One region of the Parashewanella sp. 2304DJ23-3 genome, then DNA from elsewhere that is predicted to be linked to it. Evidence: predicted binding sites of a transcription regulator. Region 1 holds the regulator's gene; the other holds the start of a gene.
The links. Region 1 encodes sigma-54, which starts transcription at its own class of promoters, with help from an activator protein. Its sites were predicted from a motif close to GTTGGCACGNNNNTNGNNT; they were not measured.
Positions count from the first base shown of each region.

Region 2: the regulator sigma-54 is predicted to act here: its motif matches at 1,763-1,781, upstream of fliE (flagellar hook-basal body complex protein FliE).

Region 1 is NZ_JBWQOH010000001.1:1,229,437-1,234,077, forward strand. Features, by position in the region: gene AC1EU2_RS05410 (HPr family phosphocarrier protein) at 18-287, opposite strand; gene rapZ (RNase adapter RapZ) at 280-1,131, opposite strand; gene ptsN (PTS IIA-like nitrogen regulatory protein PtsN) at 1,128-1,571, opposite strand; gene hpf (ribosome hibernation-promoting factor, HPF/YfiA family) at 1,574-1,861, opposite strand; gene AC1EU2_RS05430 (RNA polymerase factor sigma-54) at 1,934-3,409, opposite strand; gene lptB (LPS export ABC transporter ATP-binding protein) at 3,458-4,189, opposite strand; gene lptA (lipopolysaccharide transport periplasmic protein LptA) at 4,186-4,641, opposite strand, start outside.
Region 2 is NZ_JBWQOH010000002.1:167,820-172,460, reverse strand. Features, by position in the region: gene AC1EU2_RS06675 (hypothetical protein) at 1-1,650, opposite strand, end outside; gene fliE (flagellar hook-basal body complex protein FliE) at 1,832-2,167, shown strand; gene fliF (flagellar basal-body MS-ring/collar protein FliF) at 2,192-3,907, shown strand; gene fliG (flagellar motor switch protein FliG) at 3,900-4,641, shown strand, end outside.

The DNA of each region.
Region 1 (4,641 bases):
AGCAAGCCTAAAAGACGTCAACACCCTTCTTCAAACTTATCCTCAATCAACTGACAAACCGCATCTAATGCAGCTTGAGCATCATCACCCTCAGCGATCACAGAAATGGTTTTACCCATGCCACTCTCAAGCATCAACAAACCTAAAATACTGGAAGCCGAAGCCGACTTGTCGCCTTGCTCAAGGGTGACACTCGCATCAAACGTCGCCGCCAACGTGGCAAGTTTGGTTGCCGCACGGGCATGCAAACCCAGCTTGTTGGCAATAACAACTTCTCGTTTAAGCATCAGCAGAATCTAACTCTCTGTGGCTCGCTGAAACATTATGTTTGCCTGCTGAAAGGTGACGAGCTATTTGCTCTGTGACATACACCGAGCGATGCTGACCACCTGTGCAACCAATCGCAATGGTGAGGTAACTGCGATTATTACGCTCTAATTGCGGGATCCACGTTTCAATAAAATTAGTGATTTGCCAGATCAGCTTATTGACTAACGGTTGACGTTGTAAGAACTCCTGCACAGGTAAATCAAGCCCTGTCATCGGTCTTAACTCAGGCTCCCAATGCGGATTAGGTAAGAATCGAACGTCAAACATGAAATCTGCATCATTCGGCATTCCGTGCTTGAAACCGAAAGACTCAACGTTTATCACGAGATCTTTTTCAACTTGCCCAAGTAAAATTTCACGAACTCGATCACTCAGCTCGTAAATATTTAAGCTAGATGTATCAATATAATGATCCATCATCTTAGAAATCGGTGCTAATAACTCACCTTCTAATTTGATCGCTTCAGGCAATGTCACATGATGTTTGGATAATGGATGAAGACGGCGCGTTTCACTGTAACGTTTAAGGAGTGTTTGATCATTTGAATTCAGAAAAAAGCTACTTATTTCGATATCATTAAGTTTCTCTAACTGCTTTTCAAGGATCTTATCTTGCTCTGGTAAATTACGTACATCGACACTGATTGCGACGAGCTCATTATCCGGTTTAAGTTGAGAAATAAGATCACCAAGCAAAGGTACAGGCAAATTATCAACACAGTAATAGCCTAAATCTTCAAGCACACGCAGTGCAACGGATTTTCCTGAGCCACTTCGTCCTGAAACAATAACAAGCTTCATCCCGTAATCACCTGATACAACTCTTCTTCATCATGGCTTTTACGCAACTGCTTTAATGTCTGTTTGTCACTTAACTTTTCAGCCATTGCAGAAAGCGTGCTTAAATGTTCTTGGCATTGATCTGACGGAACCAACAGCGCAAATAAGATATCAACTGGCTGTTTATCAATTGCTTCAAAAGCAACCGGCTGCTCACATTTAATCAAAGCGGCAACAGGCTCTTTAATGCTGTCGATACGACCATGAGGAATAGCGATACCGTTGCCGATACCAGTGCTCCCCATTTTTTCGCGTTTGAGTAAGCTCTCGAAAATTTCTTGAGCCGAAAGTTCTGGGTACTTCGCAGCGATAAGATCACTGATAAGTTCGAGAACTTTCTTTTTACTGCCTGGAGTTGCACAAGTGGTGCACTCCGGCTTTAAGATGATGCGTAATTCCATCGTTAATGTTTGATCAACTTTTCTTTGTGTTTAATCACTTGGCGATTAATTTTATCAATTAATATATCAATCGCTGCATACATATCATTATGCTGTGATTTTGCATATGCCTCACTGCCATTCAATGTAATTCTGGCCTCGGCGGTTTGTTTTGAACGCTCAACGTTCAACACGACGCGCACATTATTGATCTGTTCTATTCGACGTTCAAGTTTTGCAAATTTTGTGTTCACATATTCTTTTAACGACTCGGTAATCTCGACTTGCTGTCCCGTGATTTCTACGTGCATATCCTATGCCTCCTAGCGTTATTTGAATGGTTAACTTTTCAAAATTTCTCTATACCAACTCTTATTGGTATTTTACAAACTCTTTCTCTGATTTGATGGTGGGATCATCATGGCTTCACGATATTTAGCAATCGTTCGACGTGCAACATTAATCCCTTGCTCGTTCAGTAATTGTGCCATTTTGTTATCACTTAATGGCTTCTTCGTATTTTCAGCATCAACTAACTTTTTAATGAAAGCTCGAATAGCTGTTGATGAGCATTCACCGCCATCTTCAGTACCCACATGACTAGAGAAGAAATACTTAAGTTCATAGATCCCTCTAGGAGTATGCATGTATTTTTTCGATGTCACCCTTGAAATGGTCGACTCATGCATCTCTAACTCTTCAGCAATGTCATTAAGCACCATCGCTTTCATGGCTTCAGGGCCATATTCAAAAAAACCTTGCTGCTTTTTCACAATCTCATTGCATACTCGCAAAATAGTATCGTTACGGCTTTCAAGGCTTTTAATAAACCACTTTGCTTCTTGCAAATGTCCACGAACAAACTGGCCATCCGCCTTATTTCTTGCCCCTTTAGCCATCGCTGCATAATGCTGATTCACATTGATCTTAGGCTGTGTGTTTGGGTTTAATTCTACAGTCCAACGGCCATTTTTCTTCATTACTGATACATCAGGTGTAACGTATTCATCTTCTTTTTGGCCTACAGACAACCCAGGTCTTGGGTCTAAACTTTGAATTAAATTAATCGCTTCTTTTAGCTGTGGCTCTTTAAGCTTAGTTTTTCTCATCAAAGTGCGAAAGTCACGAGTCGCAATTAATGGTAAATATTCTAAAACCATTAACTTCGTCTGCGCTAAATACGGTGTGTTCTCGTCCATTTGTGATAGCTGAATATGCAAACAATCACCGACATCACGTGCAGCAACGCCCACTGGGTCAAAGTGCTGTACACGTTTAAGTACAGCTTCAACTTCATCAAGCTCAATTTCTGGATCGCCTAAAGCGATGAGAATATCTTCAGTTGTTTGAGTGAGGTAGCCACGTTCATCGATGGCTTCAATGATCGCCGTTGCAATGGCGAAATCGATATCAGAAAAAGGGGTAAGGTTTTTTTGCCATTCAAGATGCTCATATAAACCATGGCTGGTTTCACCATGAAACGACGTTTCATCATCAGGCATTAAAGCGCCGGAACTGGAATTGGGGGCGGCGGTATAAACTTCGTCCCATGTTGTATCAACTGGAAGTTCGTCAGGCATTGAGTCTTGAGTCATGGTTTCTGACGTTTCGACTGCTGCGTCTTCAATAGGAACTTCTGGTTCTTCACCTTTGGCTTCTGATTGCAGCTGTTGTTCTTTAATCGACTCTAATGATTCGAATTGCTCGTCTTCCATTTCTAATAATGGATTGGACTCTAAAGCTTGTTGAATTTCTTGTTGTAGCTCTAACGTCGAAAGCTGAAGCAAGCGAATGGCTTGCTGAAGCTGTGGCGTCATGGTTAGGCTTTGACCCATCCTGAGCTGAAGTGACGCTTTCATGTTACCGCTATTCCCTTTTTGTTCTTGTTACGGCTTCAATGCCGCTCACTATAACGTGAATTGTTCCCCTAAGTACACTTCCCTTACGTGTTTGTTGTCTAAGATCTCGCTAGGGGCACCTTCTGCAATTAAGTCACCATGACTTACAATATAAGCATGCTCACACACATCCAGTGTTTCACGCACGTTATGATCAGTGATCAATACACCTAAACCTCTTTCACGTAACTGCTCGATAATTTTCTTAATATCAATGACGGAAATAGGATCTACACCAGCAAATGGTTCATCTAAAAGAATAAACTGTGGGTTTGCCGCTAATGCGCGCGCAATCTCTACACGACGACGCTCACCACCCGATAATGACATACCTAAATTGTCACGAATATGTGTTATATGGAATTCTTCAAGTAGATGTTCAAGCTGCTCTTCACGCTCATCTTTAGAGAGCTCTTTACGAGTCTGCAATACAGCCATGATGTTATCGTATACGGAAAGCTTTCTGAAAATACTCGCTTCTTGAGGCAGATAACCAATGCCCTTTCTGGCACGTAGGTGCATAGGGTCAAGCGTAAGATCATCATTGTCGATAAAGATCTGACCCTTGTCACTTTTAACTAAGCCAACAACCATATAAAAAGTGGTGGTTTTACCCGCACCGTTAGGCCCAAGTAAGCCAACAATCTGCCCAGTCTTAACGGTGAGACTGACATCTTTAACAACTTGCCGACTTTTATAGCTTTTGGCTAAATGCTTTGCCGTGAGTGTTTTTTGGGTCATTGTTTTTTCTCGGCTGACTTCTTAGGCGATGTTTCTTTTTTATTTAAGCTATCTTGGTAAGTTTCTGCTGGAATGATGGTTTGCACTCGGCCTTTATCTTTACCGTTAGCGCTGCCTTCAGCTTCAACATGCTGATTTTCAACATTATAGCGAATAAGGTTCGCATGCATTTTTATGCCACCTACATCTAAACGCGCATCACCGCTTAAGACTAAATCACCTGTTTTCTGTTCGTATGCAATCTTAGTCGCACTTGCAACTCCTAACTTACCGTCATCTAAAACTTGACTGAACTTAGCAGGTTTACCCGTTGCAATAAATTGGCCGTTGCCTGTTTTTTTATCTTTCGTTGCACTCATGTCATCTGCGGTAATTTTAATTGACCCCTGTACGATCAATACATTGCCGCTATATACCACTTGGTTTTTCTTTATGTCACCTTGAGAAGCATC
Region 2 (4,641 bases), on a different contig from region 1:
TAATATGATTTGAAGACATTCTAGTTGTTTGTATCTTATAGCGGCTAGTTCAGGGTAGCCCTCCTTAAACCGCTCACTCTTCCTGATACTATTAGGCAACTCAGGTATACGATAAAGCGCTTCTAGAACAGCATGATTACCATACCCTACAGCTAAAAAAACAGCATCACTATAACATTGAGGTGACTCTTTTAATTTAACCTTCAATAAGGTTTTTGCCGCCTTTGTCGAGCATTCATCCGGTTTATGCTTACATATTGCCTCAAGAGAAGCTAAAACAACTTTTTCAGGGCATTTTTGAAGTGCTTCAGGGGCGATGAATTCGATGAGTTTTTCATCTATTACATTATTTAGGTCTGTTAAGTAGCTCCCTCCTTTCAGCATAACTTCGATGCACTTTGCTCTTTCTTTAGGAGCCTCTAAAAGTGGGAGTATTAGACGTATATACATCGAGGAAAATTTTGATAAGTACTCTATGAATTGTTCGTTATTTGCTGATTTTGGGTCATTAAGTACTTCCAAGCATTTTCTTTTTAAATCAATTTTGTATAGCTCACCTTTGTTAAACTGTTTAGAAAACAATTTAAAATGCTCTACGAGTTTGATGATTGATTCTTTAGTGTCAGCCTTTGAATTTGAAAAAGCTTTTTCAATAAGTAAACTTTGAATATGTGGTGGTAAATTGGATAAATTTATTTTAGATAAATCGGACGGTTTTATTTTTGAACCTCTACCATTCGGCCCGATTGTAACGGTGTGATTTTTATGTATTTTAATCTCTTCTTGGGGCGTTGATGTAGGAACGTAAACGGCTTTAGTTGGACACAAATTTGCAGCAATCAGAGAAGCTAATTTATCGCAGCTTATCGCTTTCATTATTTCACTGGGCGTAACTTCAACGGTGCCCTTTGTTTGAATGTCTGAACAAACCTGTTCAAATTGATCCTCACCGATTGCATCTTTTATATCTTGAAGGTTGATCTCTTCAGCTTCATTTTCTCTTACTTTCGTAGACAAATACCTGGCGTACCTTATTGTAAAATAAGTTGGGCTTATACGTTGTTCTCGGTATTGATCATATTCTGTCAAAGAGGCTGAGCCAGCATCAGAGAGCAATGCCCAGTCATCTTGGTTAGTTTCAATTTTTTTCTCTTTTTTTGGTATTTTATTCTGGTAGTCAAAAAAGAGCTCACAACTTCGACTGTCCATTTTTTGATAAATATGATTTAGATGTTCTGCGTGCCTCAAACTTGAAGCCTTGAGGATGATAACGGCTCTGTCGATCTTAAAAGGTAAAAATTCAGCATCTCCTACGGTAAGTTGTTTTACTGCTAGTTTTTTTATTTCAGTATCGATAGCTGTGTCGTTAAGTAACTCTATTAAATTTTCCAGTTTCTGGTTTAGGGGGGCTGAACCATTTGAAGTTTCAGTTAAGCGAGTGACATCTACATGTTTGAGTTCATCTGCAAACTTGAAAAGCAAAGTATATGCATCACTTTCAGTTTCGAAGGCCGATTTACCAGCATCTAGTACCTTAATTGGGAAATGAGACTGGTTGCTACTTTCTAATGGTAATAACTCATGCGCTTCATTTTGATCAAAGCTTGTTGTGAGTGTTGATGATTGTGAAGGACCAAATACTGACGCCATTAAAAATCTCAATTATCAAAATGTATCTTAAGTAAAGCTTATCAAGTGTAGGGCTTTTTATTGTGAATGGTGGATTATCATTTAGTTAAGATTTATTTATTTATATAAGTTTCTTGGCATACAATTTGCATTTTTAGTTTCGAGTTCATAATCGTCAAAAATAAGTCGCAGGGAGACGAGCATGCAAATCGGAGCAAATTCACTTTACGCTGAAATGGAATCCATTAAAGGTGAAGTAACCCCGTCAGTAAATTTACAAGGTGGTTTAGTCCGCGAAATCAATAACACCAGTGGTGGTGATTTTGGCGAACTGCTGTCAATGGCAATTAACAACGTTAATCAGCTGCAATCAAACTCAGCGAGCTTAGCTACTCGTTTGGAAATGGGTGATACCTCGGTAACTTTGTCAGATACCGTCATCGCACGTGAAAAAGCGAGCGTAGCATTTGAAGCAACGGTTCAAGTGCGTAATAAACTTGTAGATGCTTATAAAGAAATCATGAATATGAGCGTTTAAAGCTAAGAGTAAAAGGTAGTTATTGTGAGCACAGAAATCGCCATTAGCGGAAATGCCGCTTCCGACCCAAGTTCATCGTCAGAAGGTGTTCAACAAGAACACAAGTCGGGAGTGTTAGGAAACTTAAATAGCAGTAATACGCTTAGACAAATTGCAATGATCCTTGCGTTAGCAATCTGTCTAGTGATGGCTGTTGTTGTGATCTTAGTTGCATCAGAAGCTGAGTATCGTCCACTTGCTAAGATGGACACTCAAGACATGATTCAAGTGCTCGATGTACTCGATAAAAACAAAATTGACCGCCAAATTGATGGCAATGTCATTCTTGTTCCTGAAGATAAATATCAAGAAGTTAAATTACTATTGGGTCGTGCTGGTATCGAAGCAACAGCATCAAAAAGCGAAGACTTTCTGAATAAAGACAGTGGCTTTGGTGTCAGCCAGCGTATGGAGCAAGCTCGCCTTAAGCACAGTCAAGAGCAAAACCTTGCTCGCGCCATTGAAGAATTAAAAAGTGTTACCCGAGCCAAAGTTATTTTAGCGATTCCGAAAGAAAACGTATTTGCTCGTCGTAAGTCAAAACCGAGTGCTACGGTAGTGATAACCACTCGTCGCAGTGGATTGACACAAGAAGAAATTGATTCAATTGTTGATATTGTCGCATCAGCTGTTCAAGGCTTAGAGCCGTCTCGCGTTACCGTAACGGATTCTGCGGGACGTTTATTGAACTCAGGCAGCCAAGATGGTGTGTCTGCGCGAGCTCGACGTGAACTTGAATTGGTTCAAAGCAAAGAAGACGAATATCGTAATAAAATTCAATCTATCCTTATTCCTATCTTAGGCCCTGAAAACTTTACATCACAAGTTGATGTGGGCATGGACTTTACGGCGACAGAGCAAACGACTAAGCGCTTTAATCCTGATCAAAACGCTATTCGTAGCGAGCAGACTTTGGAAACAAATTCTAGCGGGAACGCAATTGCTGGTATTCCTGGCGCATTAACTAATCAGCCGCCGATGCCAGCAGAAATTCCTGAAGATGCAACTGATGCTACTGCACAGCAATCTGAAGCAAGTGGCTCATCACATCGTGAAGCGACTCGTAATTTTGAGCTAAATACCACTATCAGCCATACTCGTCAGCAAATTGGCGTAGTCAAACGTATCAGTGTTTCTGTTGCAGTGAACTACAAAAATGGTGCGGTGGGTGAAAATGGTCAAGTAACCAAAGAGCCTCGCACAGAAGCAGATTTGAATAACATTCGTCGCTTACTTGAAGGTGCTGTAGGTTTTAGTCAAGCTCGAGGCGATACGCTTGAAGTTGTGAGTGTACCATTCATGAACCAAGAGTTTGATGTTGCACCCGCACCAGAAATGTGGGAACAACCTTGGTTCATGCGTGCGATTAAAATGGGGTTAGGTGCATTAGTGGTGATTATTTTAATCTTCACTGTGATTCGCCCAATGTTTAATAAGATGGTTCAGCCGGATGCTGCAAATAAGGACGACGGTAGCACGGGCAACGAACTCGCTGAAATTGAAGATCAATATGCTGCTGATACACTTGGCATGCTGAATAATTCAGATTCGGAGTACAGTTACGCCGACGATGGGTCAATTTTAATACCAGACCTTCATAAAGATGATGATATGATCAAAGCAATACGAGCGCTTGTGGCTAATGAGCCTGAGCTTTCTACTCAAGTAATTAAGAGTTGGTTGCAAGAAGAACATGCCTGAAGTAACGAATAGCCCATCGACCGAGGTTGCAAAGTCGAACACGAGTGGTTTGACTGGAATGGAAAAAGCCGCCATTTTACTGCTGAGTTTAAGCGAAGCTGATGCGGCATCGATTCTGAAACATCTAGAGCCTAAACAAGTTCAAAAGTTGGGTATGGCCATGGCGTCTACCCAAGAGTTTGGCCAAGAGAAGGTCATTGGTGTTCACAAGCTGTTTTTAGATGAAATTCAGCAGTTCTCTGCTATCGGCTTCAACAGTGAAGATTTTGTTCGTAAAGCACTTACTGCCGCTTTAGGTGAAGATAAAGCGGGTAACGTGATTGAGCAAATTATCATGGGCAGCGGGGCTAAAGGTCTCGATTCATTAAAGTGGATGGACGCAAGGCAAGTTGCGACGATCATTCAAAATGAGCATCCGCAAATTCAAACCATCGTTCTTTCTTATTTAGAGCCAGATCAAGCTGCAGAAATCTTTGGTCAGTTCCCAGAAAATACTCGTCTAGACTTGATGATGCGTATTGCTAATCTCGAAGAGGTTCAGCCAGCAGCATTACAAGAATTGAATGACATTATGGAGAAACAGTTCGCAGGTCAAGGCGGTGCTCAAGCTGCGAAAATGGGTGGCTTGAAGGCTGCAGCGAACATCATGAACTACCTAGATACATCAATCGAAAGCCATCTTATGGAAACGATGCGCGAATCTGATGAAGAGATGGCGCAGCAAATTCAAGATC